Regions from separate parts of the Mesorhizobium sp. M5C.F.Ca.ET.164.01.1.1 genome, predicted to be linked through region 2. Evidence: predicted binding sites of a transcription regulator. Region 2 holds the regulator's gene; each other region holds the start of a gene.
What was found. The regulator LexA, encoded in region 2, represses DNA repair genes until DNA is damaged. The targets are predictions, from matches to a motif close to TGTTCNNNNTGTGTTCNG.
Positions count from the first base shown of each region.

Region 1 (5,155 bases), on a different contig from region 2:
TCGCGTCGGCAAGCAGGCCGAGGCCGCGCGCCAGCGTCTTGCGGAAGCGCGTTTCCTCGAGCTTCAGCGTCTCTGATATCAGCGGCTGGCCGCGCACCAGTTCGGGATAGGCTTGACCCATCTCGCGCACCAGCGCCGGCACCAGCCGCCACATCAGCGGATCACGGGCGCCCAAAAGCTGCGCATGGCGCATGGCGCGGCGCATGATGCGACGCAGCACGTAGCCGCGGCCTTCGTTCGACGGCAGCACGCCGTCAGCGATGAGGAAGCTCGATGCGCGCAGGTGATCGGCAATGACGCGGTGGCTCGCCCGGTTCTTGCCTTCCGCCTTGACGCCGGTCGCCTCTTCCGAGGCACGGATCAGCGCCTTGAACAGGTCGATGTCATAATTGTCGTGCTCACCCTGCAGGACGGCGGCGATGCGCTCCAGCCCCATGCCGGTGTCGATCGACGGGCGCGGCAGTTCGATCCGCTCCGCCTTCGTCACCTGCTCGAACTGCATGAAGACGAGGTTCCATATCTCGATGAAACGGTCGCCGTCCTCATCCGCGCTGCCGGGCGGGCCGCCCGGAATGTCGGCGCCATGGTCGTAGAAGATTTCCGAGCACGGGCCGCAGGGACCGGTATCGCCCATCGCCCAGAAATTGTCGCTGGTGGCGATCCGGATGATCCTGTCCTCCGGCAGCCCGGCGATCTTCTTCCAGAAGCCCGCGGCCGCGTCGTCGGTATGGTAGACGGTCACCAGAAGCCTGTCCTTGGCGATGCCGAACTCGCGGGTGATCAGGTTCCAGGCAAGCTCGATGGCGCGCTCCTTGAAATAATCGCCGTACGAGAAATTGCCGAGCATCTCGAAGAAGGTGTGGTGACGGGCAGTGTAGCCGACATTGTCGAGGTCGTTGTGCTTGCCGCCGGCGCGCACGCATTTCTGCGAAGTCGTGGCGCGCGAATAGGGACGGGTTTCCAACCCGGTGAAGACGTTCTTGAACTGCACCATGCCAGCGTTGGTGAACATGAGCGTCGGGTCGTTGCGCGGCACCAGGGGGCTCGACGCCACGACCTCGTGACCCTCTTTGCGGAAATAGTCGAGAAATGCCGACCTGATCTCGTTGACGCCACTCATGAATACTGCCTTTTCGAGAGAACCGCCGATTGCCGGCGGAAAACAGACATGGCCTTTTAGCGGTCGCACCGCACCCTGTCCAGAAACACGGAATTGCTCCAAACCGTAGCCCTTGCCGGCTGTTCAGAATGACCGGAGCTACCGGCAAAAACGCAAACCGCCGGCCCAGGGCCGGCGGCATAAACACATCGATACACCAACTCAATTCGGGAAACGCGAACTCAAACGGGTAACTTTGACTGGCACAGCCTGTATCTTACATCGCGCCAGCTTCGTCCTCGAAACCGTCGCCGCCGCTCTCGGCGCCGCCATTTTCGAGGAATTTCTCGGCGATCAGCCCGGCATTCTGCCTCAGCGCCAGCTCGATCTCGCGTGCCGTGTCGGGATTGTCGCGCAGGAACAGTTTTGCGTTCTCGCGGCCCTGGCCGAGACGCTGCGAATTATAGGAGAACCAGGCACCGGACTTCTCGACCACGCCGGCCTTGACGCCGAGGTCGACCAGCTCACCGGTCTTGGACACGCCCTCGCCATACATGATGTCGAACTCGACCACCTTGAAGGGCGGCGCCAGCTTGTTCTTGACCACCTTGACGCGGGTCTGGTTGCCGACGACTTCGTCGCGGTCTTTGACCGAGCCGATGCGGCGAATGTCGAGGCGCACCGAAGCATAGAATTTCAGCGCGTTGCCGCCGGTCGTGGTCTCGGGCGAACCGAACATCACGCCGATCTTCATGCGGATTTGGTTGATGAAGATGACCATGGTGTTGGAGCGCGAGATCGAGGCGGTCAGCTTGCGCAGCGCCTGGCTCATCAGGCGGGCTTGCAGGCCGGGCAGCGAATCGCCCATTTCGCCCTCGATTTCGGCGCGCGGCGTCAGTGCCGCGACCGAATCGACCACCAGCACGTCGATGGCGCCGGAACGCACCAGCGTGTCGCAGATCTCCAGCGCCTGTTCGCCGGTATCGGGCTGCGAGATCAGCAGGTTTTCGAGGTCGACGCCAAGCTTGCGCGCATAGACCGGATCGAGCGCGTGCTCGGCATCGACAAAGGCGCAGATGCCGCCCTTCTTCTGGGCTTCGGCCACCGTGTGCAGCGCCAGCGTCGTCTTGCCCGAGCTTTCCGGCCCATAGATCTCGACGATGCGGCCGCGCGGCAGGCCGCCGACGCCAAGCGCGATGTCGAGGCCAAGTGAACCGGTCGGCACCGTTTCTATCTCGACGACCTGCTCGTTTGCGCCGAGCCGCATGATCGAGCCCTTGCCGAAGGCACGCTCGATTTGCGACAGCGCCGCATCCAGAGCCTTTGATTTATCCACTGCTTTGTCCTCTACAAGCCGCAAAGAATTCTGAGCCATGATACATCACCCCTTGGTCGTCAATGAAGGCCGGACAATCCGTAATCCTTATTAATTTGTACCTTTTTTGTTCTCGTCTGGCAAGGGCAGACAAACGATTGAAAAACAAAACAATATCCGGATTTGTTCTTTTTTTGTTTCGTGTTTTCACTCCCGGATGTATTCCGCTAGCCTCGCAGGATCGTGCTGGCATCTTACGAATCGCGCCTTCGGTTGCCGGGTTCCGCCGGACACCCTAGTCTTTGCCCGGCAACAGCAAAGGTCTCCTCCCAGGCATGATGAAGTCGCCGACAATCCTGGCCGTAGGCGGCGCCTATATAGATCGGCGCGGCCAGGTTTCGGGCGCCTTTGTGCCGGCGGCGTCGAATCCCGGCACGATGCGCGAGGATGTCGGCGGCGCCGTCTTCAATGCGCTGCGCGGCGCCGTGCGGCGCGGCGTCTCCGGCTCGCTGCTTTCGGTGCGCGGCGGCGATGTTCTGGCCGACACGGTCTCGCGCGCCATCGCTGCGGCCGGCATTGCCGATCTATCCGTGGTGTTCCTCGATCGCACGACGCCGAGCAACACGACGATAATCGACGGCGACGGCGCGCTGATCGTCGGCCTTGCCGACATGGCGCTCTACGACCTGGCGCTTGCCAAGCAGATCCGCCGTGCCAAGGTGCGCGAGGCGATCAGCACCGCCGATGCGGTCCTGTGCGACGCAAACCTGCCGTCGACCGCGCTGGAGCGACTGGTGGCGCTTGCCGCCGGCAAGCCGGTCTTCGCCCTCGCCACTTCACCAGACAAGGCGGTGCGGCTCGCGCCGGTGCTCGACAGTCTGGCGCTGGTCTTCATGAACCGGCGCGAGGCCATCGCCCTCGCCGATGGCGGTATCGGTGCCGCGGAGCAAGATATCGCCGACGGCTTGAGGCGCGCAGGCCTCAAAAGCGGCGTGGTGACGGCAGATGACGGTCCGGTGCTGGGTTTCGACGAAGCCGGCGCCTTCTCGATCCCGCCGCCAAGAAAGGTCACCGACGTCGCCGCCGATGTGCTGGCGGGCGCTACGGTCGCCGCTCTGTTGCGCGGCCTGACGCTGCGCGCGGCGCTGCGCGAAGGCGTTGCCGCCGCGATGCTCGCCGTCGAGAGCGCCGCCTTCACGAGCGCTATCTTTGCCGAGGCGCTGGCATTCGTGCCCGAGGCGTCAACCTGAAGCGATTATCTTAGGCTGAGCGGCTAGCGGACACACCTATTTGCCGGCGCGCAGCCCCGCCTCATAGGCCCGGCGCGCCCAGACCGCCATCTCATCCGGATCGTCGAAGGCGCTGTCGGGAATGCTCCAATACGGCATGGACACGAGCTTGCCGTGCCGCGAGCCGGTGTAGGTCCATTGCCGGCAGCCGGCCGCTTCGAATTCGGGCGCGCTTTCCGAGTCGGCCTTCAGCATCAATTCGCCACGGATGACGATGGCGACGATGACGCCGTCGAAGTAGATGCCCTTGCCGCCGAACATCTTGCGAATGCTGACCGGGCCGAGGCCTTCGAAAAGTTCGGCAATGCGTTCATTGTCCATGCCGCGATCATGGCACCCGGATTTCCCCTTGTCATCGCCGCAGCCGGCACCATCCTGACAAGTTGAAAACCAATTTCGTCGGAGTTTTTCATGCCGCTTTTGCTCAAAGGGTCCTGCCGGTGCAATGCTGTCCGCTTCGAGGTGGAAAGTCATACGCCGGTGCCGTTCATGTTGTGCTACTGCTCGATCTGCCGCAAGCAGCAGGGCGGCGGCGGTTTTGCCATCAATCTCGGCGCTAATTTCGATACGTTGAAAATCAAGGGCAAGCGCAACCTTGGCGTCTATCAAGCCGAGATCGAGGACGACGAGCATCCAGAATGCGAGATCTCGTCAGGCGAGCGGAATTTCTGCAGGAAATGCGGATCGGCACTGTGGCTCTACGACCCGACGTGGCCGGAACTGGTCCATCCCTTCGCCTCGGCGGTCGACACGGACCTGCCGAAACCGCCTGAAAAGGTGCACCTCATGCTGAAATACAAGGCGAACTGGGTAGAGCCCGAAATCGGCAAGGACGACAAGGTCTTCGATATTTATCCGGAAGAATCGATCGCCGGATGGCACAAACGAACGGGAATGTGGGTGGATTAGGTCCTTCTCCCCGTTTACGGGGAGAAGATGCCGGCAGGCAGATGAGGGCAGCGCAAATGTTGCAGAGGCCGGCTCTGCCCCTCATCCGGCCCTTCGGGCCACCTTCTCCCGTAAACGGGGAGAAGGGAAGATCAGGCCGAAGCGCGCGCCTCGGCCAGAGCCTTCAAATCGGCCGGCTTGAGCTCAACCGATTCGCCGCAGCCGCAGGCCGAGCTCTGGTTCGGGTTGCGGAAAGTGAAGCCGGTGCGAAGCGTCGTCTGCTCGAAATCCATCTCGGTGCCGAACAGGAAAAGTGCTGCCTCGGGCGCGACATAAACGTGGGCGCCGTCGCGCTCGATATGGTCATCCTTGGTGTTGGGCTCGGTCACCAGATCGACCGTATATTCCATGCCGGCGCAGCCGCCCTTCTTGATGCCAAGGCGAATGCCATGCGCATTCTCGCGGGTCGCAACGATCTCGCGCACCCGGTCGGCAGCCTTTTCGGTCATCGTGATGACGGCGAAGCGTCCCATCTTTTCTTTCTCCATTGCGTGCAGGTTCAAG
Region 1 is NZ_SRTG01000008.1:165,938-171,092, forward strand. It holds gene alaS (alanine--tRNA ligase) at 1-1,120, opposite strand, end outside; gene recA (recombinase RecA) at 1,377-2,474, opposite strand; gene EN807_RS29105 (carbohydrate kinase family protein) at 2,750-3,664, shown strand; gene EN807_RS29110 (TfoX/Sxy family protein) at 3,701-4,024, opposite strand; gene EN807_RS29115 (GFA family protein) at 4,115-4,612, shown strand; gene sufA (Fe-S cluster assembly scaffold SufA) at 4,744-5,124, opposite strand.
Region 1: recA (recombinase RecA) is a predicted target of LexA. The motif match lies at 2,599-2,616, and genes of this name have one in related genera.

Region 2 (5,155 bases):
TTGCCGAGATCAAGGCGCGGGCGAAGGACACCGATGCAGCGCGCGGCTTTCTCTCGGCTCTTGAAGCCAAGCGCAAATCCGGCAGCTTCGCGCTGATCGCCGAGATCAAGAAGGCGAGCCCGTCCAAGGGCCTTATCCGCGCCGATTTCGATCCGCCGGCACTGGCCAGGGCCTATGCAAAAGGTGGCGCCGCCTGCCTTTCGGTGCTGACCGACGCGCCGTCTTTCCAGGGTGCGCCTGAATTCCTCACCGATGCGCGCAACGCCGTGACATTGCCCGCCTTGCGCAAGGATTTTCTGTTCGAGCCTTATCAGGTGTTCGAAGCCCGCGCGTGGGGCGCTGATGCCATCCTGATCATCATGGCGAGCGTCGATGACGCCGTGGCCAGCGAACTCGAAACGACGGCGTTCGAACTCGGCATGGACGCGCTGGTCGAAGTGCATGACGAGGCCGAGACGGAACGCGCGCTGAAACTGTCATCGCGGCTGATCGGCATCAACAACCGCAATCTCCGGACGTTCGAAACCAGCATCGAGACCTCGGAGCGGCTCGCGAAGATGGTGCCGGCAGACCGCCTGCTGGTCAGCGAGAGCGGTATTTTCTCGCACGAAGACTGCCGCAGGCTGGAAAAAAGCGGCATTGTTACCTTCCTCGTCGGCGAAAGCCTGATGCGGCAACAGGACGTGGCCACTGCGACCCACCTGCTTTTGACGGGCAAGGCGCCGGCTCATGCATCGGCCCGAAGATCGGATTCGATTTTTGGAGAGCACGATGCGTAGATTTAGAGGGTTAGAGCGTACTTTGTGCGTCCAAACGGACGCACGTCGCTCTAAGGCTGACTGACGATGACGGCCGCCCTCACCCATCTTGCCGCACAGGGTGAAGCCAACATGGTCGATGTCGGCGACAAGGCTGAGACGACGCGCACGGCGATCGCCCAGGGTCTTGTCTCGATGCTGCCGGAGACGCTGAAAATGATTCTCGACGGCGATGCCAAGAAGGGCGACGTGCTGGGCACGGCGCGCATCGCCGGCATCATGGCGGCCAAGAGGACGCATGAGCTGATCCCGCTCTGCCATCCGCTGCTGTTGACCAAGGTATCCGTTGACATCGAACCGGACGCGACGCTGCCAGGCCTGAAGGTCACGGCGCTAGCCCGCGTCACAGGTAAGACCGGCGTCGAGATGGAAGCGCTGACCGCCGTCTCGGTCGCCTGCCTGACCATCTATGACATGGCCAAGGCGGTCGACCGCGCCATGGTGATCTCGGGCATTAGGCTGGTGGAAAAGACCGGCGGCAAATCCGGCGACTACAAGGCGGACGCCAAGGGGGCAGGCCAATAATGGCACTGCTTCCGGTCGCCGAGGCGCTCGAGCGCCTGCTTGAGGATGCTGCGCCCTTGCAAGCTGAATGCGTCGCCCTTATGGACGCCGCCGACCGCGTGCTGGCGGAGCCGCTTCTGGCGCTCCGCACCCAGCCGCCGTTCGACGCGTCCGCCATGGACGGCTACGCCGTGCGGGCCGAGGACGTCGCGTTCGTGCCCGCAAGACTTTCGGTGATCGGCATGGCGCCAGCCGGACGCGGCTTTGCCGGAACAGTCGGCCCGGCGCAGGCCGTGCGCATCTTCACCGGCGCGCCGCTTCCTGCAGGCGCCGACACCATCGTCATCCAGGAGAATGCCAGGGATCTCGGCGGCGGCAGCGTCGAAGTGACCGCGTCGACGGTCGAAGGCCGCAACATCCGCCGCCTCGGGCTCGATTTCTCGAAGGGCGACGTTCTGCTGGAGAAAGGCCGCCCGCTTGATCCGGCGGCATTGTCGCTGGCGGCGTCGGCCAACCACCCGCAGGTCAGCGTGGTGAAACGGCCGCTGGTCGCCATCATCGCCACCGGCGACGAATTGCTGCCGCCGGGCAGCAACCTTGGCCCCGACCAGATCATCTCGTCCAATGCCTATGGCGTCGCCGCCGCGGCCCGCTCGGTCGGCGCCAGCGCGCTCGATCTCGGCATCGCCCCCGACCGCAAGGAGGCGATCGCCACGCTGGTGAAACAAGCGGTCGACGCAGGCGCCGACGTCATCGTCACGCTGGGCGGCGCCTCGGTCGGCGACCATGACCTGGTCCATGACGTGCTGACCGGTGAAGGCATGACGCTCGATTTCTGGAAAATCGCCATGCGGCCCGGCAAGCCGCTGATGTTCGGGCGGATGGGCGACATCCGCTGCATCGGCCTGCCTGGCAATCCGGTGGCGAGCCTGGTCTGCACGCAGCTCTTTCTGAAGCCGCTGCTTGCGCGGCTCGGCGGCCGCGCCTTCCGGCAGGACATGCGTCAGGCGCGGCTCGGCGCCGCCATGTCGGCCAACGATCTCAGGCAGGACTATGTACGCGCGGTGGTGAAGGAAGAAGCCGGCACGCCACTGGCAACCCCGTTCGGCATCCAGGATTCCTCGATGCTCAAAATGCTGGCCGACGCCAACGGGCTGATCGTGCGCGAGCCATTCGCTCCCCCAGCCGCGACGGGAGCCGCGTGCAGCGTGCTGATGCTACGCTGAACAAAACGTCAACACATTCATTAAACTTTAAACGGTTGCGGAACACAACTGGAACAGATAGTGTTTGTTCTGGGTTTGTTTTTCTGATTCTGTTGGGGGTTGCGATGCTGACACGCAAACAACATGAACTGCTGATGTTCATCCACGAGCGGCTGAAGGAAAGCGGCATTCCGCCCTCGTTCGACGAGATGAAGGAAGCGCTCGACCTCGCCTCCAAGTCGGGGATCCATCGGCTGATCACGGCGCTGGAGGAGCGCGGTTTCATTCGCCGCCTGCCTAACCGGGCCCGCGCGCTGGAGGTGCTGCGCCTGCCTGATTCGATCGCGCCCGGCCTCAATGCGGCGCGCAAATTCTCGCCAAGCGTCATTCAGGGCAGCCTTGGGCAGGGCAGCCTCGGACGACAGATCAAACCGGCGCCTTCGCGCCTGCCCGCGGCCGGCAATGACGACGACGTCGTTGCCACCATCTCCATACCGGTGATGGGCCGCATCGCTGCCGGTGTGCCGATCGACGCCATCCAGCACCAGACGCATTCGATCTCGGTACCACCGGACATGATCACCGGCGGCACGCACTACGCACTGGAGGTCAAGGGTGATTCGATGATCGAGGCCGGCATTTTCGACGGCGACACGGTCATCATCCGCAACGCCGACACCGCCCAGCCTGGCGAGATCATCGTCGCCTTGGTCGACGAGGAGGAAGCGACGCTGAAGCGGTTCCGCCGCAAGGGCGCCTCGATCGCACTGGAAGCCGCCAATCCGGCCTATGAGACGCGCATCTTCGGGCCGGACCGGGTCAAGGTGCAAGGCAAGCTCGTCGGACTGATCCGGCGTTACTGAGCGGCAGGCTTGTTGGGTTTCTCGGCCCTGCGGTATGGCGGCAAGCCCCTCGCCTCGCGCGAAAATCTCCGCTGCTCGTGCCAAGGCCTATATGGCTGTCTGACGGCAAAACGGATTTCTGCGCGCGTCGTCGCTGATAGCGGATCGAAGAAGACAGCGGCACTGCCCATGCGAGCGAGCTGCCGTTTGGTAACGACGAGAACCAGCGGATTGCGGCAGGGATCATAATAGGCTGTGGCATCGTCGATGACGATCAAATCCGCAAACGCACAGGCTGGCCGTGCGGTTTTGCGGTCGTCGGCGAGTGCGATGATCGCGCCGGACGGGTGCCGGGCGAGGCACAGGCCGGCAGTGCAGTAGAAGGGCGCTCCCGGCGGCAGGTCGGCCGGGTCGGCGATGTCGAACCGCACGTCTCCTTTTTCGAATGTCTCTGGCTCGACAATGGTCGCTGAAACCAGCGCATGTTTCCAGTTGTCGGTGGTGAATTCGTTCGAACGAACCCGGTTGACGGCAAGTTCGCCGCCGCCGATCGGCAGCGCCACCAGATGCGCATCTTCCGAAATCAGCACATCGGGGGTGCGCGTGTCGGAAATCGTCAGCAGGCCGGCGAGCGCAAAGGGAAGTGCCGCAAGCCGCAACCATGTCGTCGCCATCGTGGCGATGACCAGGGCGACCGTCACCAGCAGAACCGACTGCAACGAGATCAGCCCGACTGCATCGACCGGCGACCGCTCGGAAATCCATCCCGATATTGCGATCATGGCCGTCAGTCCCTTGCCCATCATGTAGAGGAAAGGTCCGTCGAAGCCGAAAGGCATTGCCAGAGCGCTGAGGACGGCCAGGAACATGACGACCGTGACGATTGGCATGACCGCCAGATTGGCGAACAGGCTAAGCGGCGATACGCGCTGGAAGTGCCAGATGGCGAAGAGCGCGGTGGCGCTGCCGGCAATGATGGAGGTCATTGCGATGGTACCTGTCCCAGCGGCGAGTTTTCGCGTGACGAAAGCGACCGGCGACCGTCGCTGTGGCGGCGCCGTGGCCCTGTCGGTACGATAGTCGGACCAGCCGGCATAGGCGCCCACGAGAGCAGCAGTCGCGGCGAAGGACATCTGGAAGCTTGGGCCGACCACCTCGTGCGGCGAAACGACGATGACGGCGATGGCAGAAATCGTCAGATTGCGCATGGTAAGTGCCGCTCGGTCGAACAGCACGGCGACAAGCATTACCGCCAGCATGATGAAGCTGCGTTCAGCCGCGACCACGATACCGGAAAAAATGAGATAGGCAGCGATGGAAAGGAGTGCGGCAGCAGCCGCATATTTTTTGACCGGCCGGCGTGACGAAAAATCGGGAAACAGCGCAAAGACGCCGCGCAGCAATCCCATGATCGTGCCGGCGACAAGCGCCATGTGCAGGCCGGAAATCGAGATGATGTGGTAGATGCCGGTGCGCCGCATCGATTCGTTTATCTCTTCGGGAATGCCGGCACGCACGCCGACCATCAGTGCGGCGGCAATCTCCCCCTCGGCGCCACCAATGCTGTCCCTGATATGGTCGGCAATGTTTTCGCGCGCCTTTTCGATCGAAGAAGAAAGGCGCGCGGCGAACGGCGCATCCTCGGAAACGACGATCTTCGGATTGCCGAGGAAAAAGCCACTGGCACCGATACCGGCGAAATAGCTGTCAAAGGAGAAGTCATAACTGTCCGGCCTAACCGGGCCAGTCGGAGGCAAAAGCCTCACATAACCAGTTGCCACCGAGC
Region 2 is NZ_SRTG01000007.1:226,992-232,146, reverse strand. It holds gene trpC (indole-3-glycerol phosphate synthase TrpC) at 1-779, shown strand, start outside; gene moaC (cyclic pyranopterin monophosphate synthase MoaC) at 846-1,343, shown strand; gene glp (gephyrin-like molybdotransferase Glp) at 1,343-2,548, shown strand; gene lexA (transcriptional repressor LexA) at 2,653-3,390, shown strand; gene EN807_RS28095 (ComEC/Rec2 family competence protein) at 3,384-5,155, opposite strand, start outside.

Region 3 (5,155 bases), on a different contig from region 2:
TGTCGGCCGTAGAGGCTGGCCTCCCCAAAAAGCGCGCACGGCGCAGGGACTCAGAATCTACCCCGAAATACCCCCTACCGCAGTTTCGTCCGTTCCAACTCTGCACGCTGACCGACGACATACCGGTCGGTGCCAATTGGCTCTTCGAAATGAAGTTCGACGGCTATCGCGCCCAGGTCGCCATCTCGGAATCTGAAGTCGTCGTCTACACGCGCAACGGCCACGACTGGACCCGCCAGTTCAAGGTGATCCTGCCGCCACTTCAGGCGCTCACCAAGGGCTCAGCTCTGATCGACGGCGAGATCATGGCGATTGACAGCAAGGGCCGCACCAACTTCTCGATGCTGAAGACCGGCATCGCCGCGGGCATGCCACTCAAGTTCTATGCCTTCGACCTGCTGGAATTGAACGGCGAGGATCTGTCCAGCCGGCCCCTGCTCGAGCGCAAGGAACGGCTTGCGGAACTGCTGGGCGAGAGGGACCCTGACGACAGCCTGCAGTTTTCCAGCCATATCGCCGACAACGGCAAGAAGATCTTCGACACCATGTGCGCCGGCGGCCACGAGGGTATCATCGCCAAGCGCGCGGACAGTCGCTATGTCGGCGACCGCACCGCCAGTTGGCTCAAGATCAAGTGCACGAAACGACAGGAATTCGTGGTCGGTGGCTACCGCCCAAGCGACACCGGCCGTGGCATGGCCTCGCTGATCCTAGGCACTTACGAAAACGGCAAGCTGATCTACCGCGGCCGCGTCGGCACCGGGTTCACCGAGGCGATGCGCAAATCCATACTCGCGCAGTTGGAGAAGCGGCCTCTGGATAAGCCCGCCTTCGCATCCGTGCCGCGCGACATCGCGCGCCGCGCCAGGTGGGTGAATCCCGAACTCGTCGCCGAAGTCACCTATTCCGAGGTGACACCGGACGGCAGCCTGCGTCACCCGAGCTTCCAAGGTATGCGCGAAGACAAGCGCGCCGACCAGGTGGTGATGGAAACGCCCAAGACCGTCGCATCCGCCGCCACGGCCAATCTGGATCCCGCTATGGGCAAGGAGATCGCCCGCGCGGTTGGCGTGACCCTGACCCATCCCGACAAGCTGATGTATCCCGGCACTGCGGTGACAAAGGCAACGCTCGCCGCCTACTACGCCGCGGTCGCCGAGAAGATGTTGCCGCATATCCAGGATCGGCCGCTATCGCTGGTGCGCGACACCAACGGCGACCTGCAGCAGACCTTTTTTCAGAAGCACAAGCTGCCTGGCATGCCCAAGGCCATCCATGACGGCCAGTTGGAGAAGATGTCCGGCAAGGAGAGCCGCATCCTGTGGGTCGATGACCTGGCGGGCCTCATCGCCGGCGTCCAGATGAACGTGCTTGAATTCCACGTCTGGGGAAGCCTTCGCCAGCAGCCAGACTTGCCGCACAGGATAATCTTCGACATCGACCCCGACGAGGCCCTGGGCTTTGGTGACGTCAAGCAGGCCGCGCTGGACATCCGCGGCGTTCTCGAGGCACTCGGCCTCCAATCCTGGCCGCTGTTATCAGGTGGCAAGGGCGTCCACGTGGTCGTGCCACTCGTTCCCGAGGCTGACTGGGAAATGGTCAAGGGCTTCTGCCAGGACTTCGCCGAACTGCTGGCCCGCACCGATCCGTCCCGCTTCGTCGCGAATATGAGCAAGGCGAGACGCAAGGGCCGCATGTTCATCGACTATCTGCGCAACGGACAGGGCGCCACGGCAATTTGCCCGTGGTCGACACGCGCGCGGTCCGGTGCGTCGTGCGCCGTACCCGTCACTTGGGATGAGCTGCCGACATTCAAGAGTGCCAGCGCATTTGACGTTTTCACTGCCGCCGCCCGGGCTCAGGAGTCGGACGCGTGGAAGGGCTATTTCGATGTCGAACAAACGCTGACAGAGCGGATCCGAAAAGCAGTCCGATAACTGCAGCCAGTCCTAGATCGTGAGCGACATCTGCCTATCGGCCTCGGTTCGCGTTCCATTTAGATTTGAAAGTGTCACCCCGAGCAGGCGGATCCCCTTGCTGACAGGAAATACCTGATCGAGAAGGGTGCCGCTGACGGTCGCTAGGTCGGCTTCGCCCTCGATGACGCCTCCGATCGTGCGGCTGCGCGTGATCTGCTGGAAGTCGGCGAATTTCACCTTCAATGTCACCGTGCGACCCTGTATCGATCTTTCCTCGCAATAGCGCCACACCTTACCGACCAATGGCGCCAGCTCCTTGCGAGCACTTTCGAGGTCAAACAAATCGCTCGCAAAGGTGTCTTCGGCCCCCACGGACTTGCGCTCGCGGTCGGCCCGCACTGGGCGTTCGTCGATGCCCCGGGCGATCCAGTAATAGTACGGACCCGCCTTCCCGAACTTCTCCTCCAGGAACGCCAGGCTCTGTGCGCGCAGGTCGGCGCCGGTTTCGATGCCCAGCCGAGCCATTTTGTCAGCAGTCGCCGGGCCAACACCATGAAATTTCCGTACGGGCAAGGCCTCGACAAAGGCGGGACCCTGCTTCGGGGTGATGACGAACAGCCCATCGGGCTTGTTCTGGCCGGAGGCGAGCTTGGCCAGGAATTTGTTGTAGCTGACGCCGGCCGAAGCAGTCAGCCCGGTTTCGGCCTTGATCTTGGCCCGGATCATTTCCGCGATCGTCGTGGCGACCGGGATGCCCTGCAGATTGTCGGTGACGTCGAGATAGGCCTCGTCGAGCGAGAGCGGTTCGATGAGTGGCGTGTGCTCGGCAAAGATCGCGTGGATCTGCTGGGAGACGGCGCGATAGGCGTCAAAGCGCGGCGGCACGAAGATGAGCTCGGGGCATTTGCGCTTCGCCGTGATCGAGGGCATGGCGGATCGGACCCCGAACTTTCTGGCCTCGTAGCTCGCAGCGGCTACCATACCGCGCGCGGCCGAGCCGCCGACCGCCACAGGCTTGCCGCGCAGGTCGGGATTGTCGCGCTGTTCGACCGAGGCGAAGAAGGCATCCATGTCGACATGGATGATCTTGCGAAGGATGGCCGTGCCTTCCCGCGGCGCATCAACTTGTTGGTCCCTGTCGCTTCGCTCGCCCACTTCGCCGTCCCTGCATCACCTGCGGCATATCAAGATAGACCACACCTCGATCAGGGGGAGTCTGGGATCAACTCTCGGAGCGGCGCAACGAGTCCGATTGACTCTCGGACACCGAAGAGAACAAATAAGGAACATATCAGCCCCGAAATCCATTGGGAAGACAGTTTGAGAGTGTTTCGTTCATGGGTCAGCCGGCCGCCAGCCCTGCTATCGCCGCGCTTCGCGAGCGAGTCGCGCGCCTCGAAGGCGGGCCGGCGCGCAACCGTGCGACGCTTCCCTTCGGCGTTCCCAGGATCGACAAGGTCTTGCCGGGAGGCGGGCTGGCGCTCGGGGCGCTGCACGACGTTGCCGGGGGCCGCAACGGGGCGATCGATGGCGCCGCGGCGGCGCTCTTTGCCGCCGGGATTGCTGCGCGCGCCAAAGGGAAGGTGCTCTGGTGCGTCCCCGGCAGGATCTCTTCGCCCCTGCCCTCGCCCAGGCTGGGCTGTTGCCGGGCCGTGTCGTCTATGTCGAGGCGGGCGACGAAGCTTCCGTGCTCGCCTGCTTCGAAGAAGGGCTTCGCCATGGCGGTCTAGGCGCCGTCGTTGCCGAACTGGCACGCCTCTCGATGACCGCCTCCCGCCGACTGCAACTCGCCGCCGAAGCCTCCGGCGCCATCGGCATCGCCATCCGCCGTTGGCGACGACAAACCGAAGCGACCGATTTTGGACAACCAACCGCCGCGGTCACCCGCTGGCGGGTCACCGCGCTCCCCTCCCGTCCCTTGCCGGTCCCCGGTATCGGCCGCGCTCGCTGGCAGCTCGAGCTGATCCGGGTACGGGCGGGAGAAAGCGCCGATTTTGAAGTGGAAGCCTGCGATGACAAGGGTCGTCTCGCTCTATTTTCCGACCTGGCCGACCGATCGCCTGCGACGCGCAATGGGCCAGTCCGCGCCATCGGCTGAAACCCCGATCGTCATGCTCGGCCGGCAGGGAAACCGGCGGCTCGTGCTCGCTGCGGACGCAGCGGCGCGCGCGGCCGGCCTGCGCATGGGCATGCCGGCGAGCAAGGCCCAGGTGCTGGTGTCCAACCTGCAGAGCTTCGACCTGGATGCAGCCGGCGATGCCGAGGCGCTCGATAGAATGGCACTTTGGTCGCTGCGCTATGCTCCGATCGTCGCCGCCGATCCGCCCGATGGGCTCATCATCGACACCACGGGCGCCGACCATCTGCATGGCGGTGAAGACGCCATGCTCGAGGGACTGGTCTCGCGCATGGCGGCCTCCGGTATCGAGGCGCGCGCCGCTGTCGCGGACACGTGGGGCGCCGCTCATGCCTGCGCGCGCTTCCTCGCCCGGCCGACCTTCGTCGCGCCATTGGGGCAAGCCCCGGCGATTATGCGCGCCCTTCCGATCGGTGCCCTGCGGCTTCCCCACGATATCGTCGAAGGCCTGCTCACGCTCGGCTTCGAGCGGATGCGAAGTCGAGGCGGCTCCGCGCGCCTCTCTCACCCTTCGCTTCGGGCCTGAACTCGGCCGTCGCCTGGACCAGGCGATGGGGCGGCGCAGCGAACCTTTCGAGCCCGCCCGCTCTCCCGAACTCATCGAGGTTCGCCGGGCCTTCGGCGAGCCGATCGGCGCCGCCGAGACCATAGCCCGCTATACCGGCAAGCTCGTCGCAACCCTCTGTGAGGCGCTTGAGGCCAAGGGGCTCGGCGCCCGCCGGTTGGACCTGCTGCTTCACCGCGTCGACAACCGCATCGAAGCCATTCGCGTTGGCACCGCAGTGCCAGTGCGCGATGTCAAACGGCTGACCCGCCTCCTGACCGACCGCATCGAAACTGTCGATCCCGGTTTCGGCATCGAGGTGATGACCCTGGCCGCGACGCTCGCCGAACCTTTCGGAGCCAAGCAGATCATCTCCTCATTGGTCGAGGAGCCGGAGCCCGACATCACCGATCTCATCGACGTGCTCGCCAACCGTATTGGCGAGCAGCGGCTCTACCGCTTTGCCCCGGTCGAGAGTGACGTGCCCGAACGCTCGGTCCGCCGCATCGCGCCGAATGCGCCGGACGACGGGACGAGTTGGCCTGGTGACTGGCC
Region 3 is NZ_SRTG01000009.1:82,105-87,259, forward strand. It holds gene ligD (DNA ligase D) at 1-1,937, shown strand, start outside; gene dinB (DNA polymerase IV) at 1,950-2,990, opposite strand; partial or broken gene EN807_RS29685 (ImuA family protein) at 3,257-4,017, shown strand; partial or broken gene EN807_RS29690 (DNA polymerase Y family protein) at 3,932-5,155, shown strand, end outside.
Region 3: dinB (DNA polymerase IV) is a predicted target of LexA. The motif match lies at 3,191-3,208, and genes of this name have one in related genera.

Region 4 (5,155 bases), on a different contig from region 2:
GACCAGGTGACGGCTGCGGGGCTCGTCTTCATCGGCCCGTCAGCGGCCTCGATCCGCGCCATGGGGCTGAAGGACGCGGCCAAGCGGCTGATGGAGAAGGCCGGCGTGCCTGTTGTGCCGGGCTATCACGGCGAGGCGCAGGAGATCGTGCTACTCGCCTCCAAGGCACGCGAGATCGGCTATCCCGTGCTGATCAAGGCGCGCGCCGGTGGCGGCGGCAAGGGCATGCGGCGCGTCGAACACCCCGACGACTTTTCCGAGGCGCTGTCTGGTGCACGGCGCGAGGCCAAGGCCGCTTTCGGCGACGACCGCGTGCTGGTCGAGAAATATATCGACAAGCCGCGCCACATCGAGGTTCAGGTATTCGGCGACACTTTCGGCAACGTCGTGCATCTCTACGAGCGCGACTGCTCGGCGCAGCGCCGCCACCAGAAGGTGATCGAGGAAGCCCCTGCCCCCGGCATGACGCCGGCATTGCGCAAAGCGATGACGGAGGCGGCGGTGAAGGCCGCCAAGGCGATCAACTATTCCGGCGCCGGCACGATCGAGTTTATCGTCGATGCCTCGCAAGGGCTGAAGGCCGACCGCTTCTGGTTCATGGAGATGAACACCCGCCTCCAGGTCGAGCACCCCGTCACCGAAATGGTCATAGGCATCGACCTGGTCGAATGGCAGTTGCGGGTAGCGTCCGGCGAGAAGCTGCCGAACACGCAGAGCGAGATCACGCTCTCCGGCCATGCCTTCGAAGCGCGCATCTATGCCGAGGACGCGGCAAAGGGTTTTTTGCCGGCGACGGGCACGCTGCATCACCTGAAATTTCCGGATACCGCGCCCGAGGGCGCCAGCATGCGGATCGAGACCGGCGTGCGGGCCGGCGATGCCATCTCGCCGTTCTACGATCCAATGATCGCCAAGCTGATCGTGCACGGCAAGAGCAGGCAGGAGGCGCTCGAAGCGCTGGGCATAGCCCTTTCGCAGACCGAGATCGCCGGCTCGACCTTCAACACCGCCTTTCTCGCTGCTCTTGCCGCTGATGCGGACTTTTCGGCAGGCGATGTCGATACCGGCCTGATCGGCAGGCATCAGCGAGCGCTGACCGCAGTCCCGCCGCCGAGCAGCGAGATCGTCGCCGCAGCCGCATTTGCGGCGTCCGGCGCCGGGGCTCAGGCGCCGTCCAACGATCCGTGGTCGTCGCTTGCCGGTTATTCGCATTTCCACACTGTTCCGCGGCGCACGCGGCTACGATACGGCGATGGTGAGATCGTCGCGCTTGTGTCGGTGCGGCCGGACAAGCGCTTCCAAGTGGCGCTGGACGCACCTTATGACAGCGCCAGTCCGCTCGATCTTCGCGCCGCCCCTCGCCTCGCCCGCTGGCCAGGCCATGTCACTGTCTTTTCGGGCGCCATCGGCTACAGCTTCGCGGTGCCGGACCCGCTGGCGAGGGCCGACGAAATCGCCGCCGGCTCTGACAGCCTGCGCGCGCCGATGCCGGGCCTGGTCAAGCTGGTGCGCGCGGCAAGAGGCGACGCCGTCATCAAGGGTCAGCCGCTGTTGATCCTGGAAGCGATGAAGATGGAGCACACCATTTCCGCCACTCATGACGGGACGATCGCCGAGATCGCAGCGGAGGGCGCACAAGTCACCGACGGGACCGTGCTGGTGCGTTTTGCCGAGGAAGCCCACGTCTGACCGCTGTTCCTTCATCCACGAGGCGACGTCCAAGACACGCGCCACAAACGCGTGCCCAAATTGAAAATGGCCGGGTCTGCCCCGGCCATCTCCGATGGTCTCTAGGCGACGCCGGCGATTACGGCTGGATCGGCGCGTATTTGCCGTCGTGCCACTGGTTGATGTCGTAGCTGACGTTCTTGAGGTCGCCCTTTTCATCGAAAGTGACAGGGCCGACGACGGTGCTGATCGGCTCACCATTCTTCAGCGCTTCGGCAACCTTGGCCGGGTCGTCGCTGCCGGCGCGCTTGATACCCTCGGCAAAGGCCTGGATCACGGCATAGGAGAACAGCGTGAAGCCCTCGGGCACGAAGCCGCCCGCCTTGATCTTTTCGATGGCTTCCTTGGCTTCGGGCTTCGCCTGCGGATCCGACGGGAAGACAAACATGGTGCCTTCGCCGGCCGGACCGGCGACCTGCCAGAATTCCGGCGTGGCGATCGAGTCCGGCATGATCAGCTGATACTTCAGGTTCTGTTCCGCCGACTGGCGCAGGATGAGGCCGGCTTCGGGGTGGTAGCCGCCGAAATAGACCACATCCGCCTTCAGGTCCTTGAGCTTTGTGACAAGCGCCGCGTAGTCTTTTTCACCGGCGTTGATGCCCTCGTAAAGGATCTCTTTGAGACCGTTCTGGTTCATCGTTGCCTTGACGGCGTCGGCGACGCCCTGCCCATAGGCGCTCTTGTCGTGCATGATAACGACGTTCTTGCCGGCATACTTCTTGGCGATCCATGGACCGATGAAAGCGCCCTGCGCATCGTCGCGCGTATAAAGGCGCATGATCGTCGGCCAGCCGGCTTTCGCGGCCGCGTCGGTCAGCTCTGGATTCGACGAAGCCGGACTCATCATCAGCGCCCCGGCTTCGGCATAGACGGCCGAGGCCGGAATGCTCGAGCCCGAGCAGGCATGCCCATCGACGAACTTGACGCCGTTGGCAATGATGCGGTTGGCGACCGAAACCGCCTGTTTCGGATCGCACTGGTCATCCTGGACGTCGAGCTTGATCTGGCGGCCTTCGACACCTCCAGCCGCGTTGATCGCGTCGGCCGCCGCTTGCGCTCCCTGCTTGAACTGGTCGCCGATGGTGGCAAGCTGTCCGGTCATTGGTCCGACCACCGAAAAGGTGATGTCTTCGGCGAACGCAACCGGCGCGCTCATCATCAGGCCGACTATGGCCACGCTCAAAATACCCAACTTTTTCATGGTAATACAACTCCTCCACTCTCGCGCGACCGCTCCGGCCGCGCCTCTTCCAGAGTGGCCGGGAGAATCTCACCCTTCGCCAAGCCTGTCTAGGCGCATCGGCGGCACTCAGTTGGGCCTGAAGCCTTTCTGTTTGACCATGATCTTCTCCAAAAACCGGTTTCCACTTTTGGGATCATGGTCAGAAAACGCAAAAGCCGCGCCTGCCTTGTTCCGGCCGGTCGCGGCTTTGTCGATCGAACAATCCCGAACGCTCACGCGCCCGAAAACCGCTCGCCTTCCCTGTCCGTCGCGCAGCCTGGCTGTATCCGGCCTGCCGCGTTCTTGTCATTGTTGGTTCGACCGTCTTGCGCGGCCTTATTCTTGCCGGTCCGGCCGTCTTGGGCGGCCTTGACCTGAAGCGTCCCTGTCGGTGATCTCGGTGCCTGATGAACTCAGGGCCAACTTAGTGCATCGTCATCCATTCGCGGGCTTCGCGCAGTGCCCTGGCGATCTCGACCTTCGACATGGCGGCCGACAATTCCGAGCGCAGTTCCGCAGCGCGGACCGAACCCTTGATCGCAGCAATATTGAACCATTTGTGGGCGGCGACGACATCGGTCTCGCAGTCGCGGCCGGTCGCATACATCATGCCCAGTTCGAAAAGAATGTCGGCCTGGGCAGTTGCACCCATGGCGCCGAAGCCGGCTTCAGGCATCTCAAAACGTGCCATTTCAATCCCCTGTTCTAGCCCCTGTCAGGCTCCCGAGAGCTGCCTCGTTCTGTCCCTTGGTATCTGTTGGTAAACCTTGGGGGTGGCCGCTCTTTCGATGTTTTCGAGAATGAACCGGAGGCTTGAATCCGTCGTTAAGTGGCGTGCTTAATTTGAGGAAAACAAAGCTAAAACAAGAGGTAAACGCGAGAATTCGTTAAGGATGCAAAGCCAGCAATTTCGCTGGTTTGCACTAAATTTGACGAAAATTTGCGAGGCGAAGATCAAGACTCCGCTAACCACGGGAGACAAAGATGGAGTTGCGAACGTTTCATTTCTCACCGATGAGACCGCTTCGGGCGACCAGAAAATCCTGAAGTCTTCCGCTGCGGCACCGCTTTTGTTTTGCCGGGACGTGAATTAGCTTACGTTTGCGTAAAAGGCAGACCGGCGGGCGGAACATCCGGCCGGATTTCCACAGGGAGGACAAACATGTTTCGCAAAATCAGCATGGCCTTGGCGGCCACATTGATCATGGCCGGCGCGGCTTGGGCCGATCCGATCGAAGGCAACTGGAAAACGCAGGCCGGCGCGACCGCCGCCATCGCGGGCGGCAGCGGCGCATTTTCCATCACACTCAAATCTGGCAAGTTTGCCGGTAAGCGCATCGGTTCGTTTAAGGTGTCCGGCGCCAATAAATATACGGGCACCATAACCGACCCGGAGACCGACAAGACCTATTCGGGCAAGGCCTCGGTCTCAGGCGCTTCGCTCAAGATGAGCGGCTGCGTGCTCGGCGGGCTGATTTGCAAGAGCCAGACTTGGCACAAGCTCTGATCGTTTCCACCGCCATAAATTGAAAAACGGGGCCGCGAAGGCCCCGTTTTTGTTTGCGCCGTCTGTTTGAGACACCGGATCGATCGGGCGGGCCGCGCCTTCTGCGCCCTAAGCTAACAGCAATTTTTGTGCATCCTTCGTCCCTGTCATCAAGATCTGGGGGGCAGCAAGACTGCGGGCCGGCAGCAAGACTGCGAAGACGCTCGTGGCCGGCGACCGCGCGGTGGCGGCGGGCACTCAACACTCCGTCGATAAATTTGAACCGCAGATGAACGCCGGCATCAGAACCGGTTCAGTTGCATTAGGGCATTCTCATGCGTGTTGAAGGAGACACCACGCAATGTTCGCCCGCCGCTTCACCATCGTCTGCCTGCTGATGAGCCTGTTCGGCATGTTGTTCGCCATCCTGGTTGCCGAGGCCGGCCGCCCCGCCCGTGCCTGGGATGAAGCCAGCTCCAATGCCTGCCGGTTCGGTTGCATGAACCAATTTCGCCGCTGAACCGACAAAGACCCGAGAGAGAGAAAAAAAGCAAAAGCCATGAACCGCATCGTCGCCAACACCCTCAAGGCCCTTCGGCTTCTGCCGCGGGCGGCGCTCATCCTGACGGTCCTTGCAGCGCCGGTTCTGGCCGTGCCCACGATGCGCGCCGATGCCGGCTCGACGATCGAAGCGCCGGCGTTGAAGAAGAAGGGCGTCG
Region 4 is NZ_SRTG01000002.1:662,217-667,371, reverse strand. It holds gene EN807_RS19830 (acetyl/propionyl/methylcrotonyl-CoA carboxylase subunit alpha) at 1-1,689, shown strand, start outside; gene EN807_RS19825 (branched-chain amino acid ABC transporter substrate-binding protein) at 1,808-2,929, opposite strand; gene EN807_RS19820 (sel1 repeat family protein) at 3,375-3,641, opposite strand; gene EN807_RS19815 (DUF2147 domain-containing protein) at 4,113-4,457, shown strand; gene EN807_RS35610 (hypothetical protein) at 4,798-4,956, shown strand; gene EN807_RS19810 (hypothetical protein) at 4,996-5,155, shown strand, end outside.
Region 4: EN807_RS19820 (sel1 repeat family protein) is a predicted target of LexA. The motif match lies at 3,799-3,816, and genes of this name have one in related genera.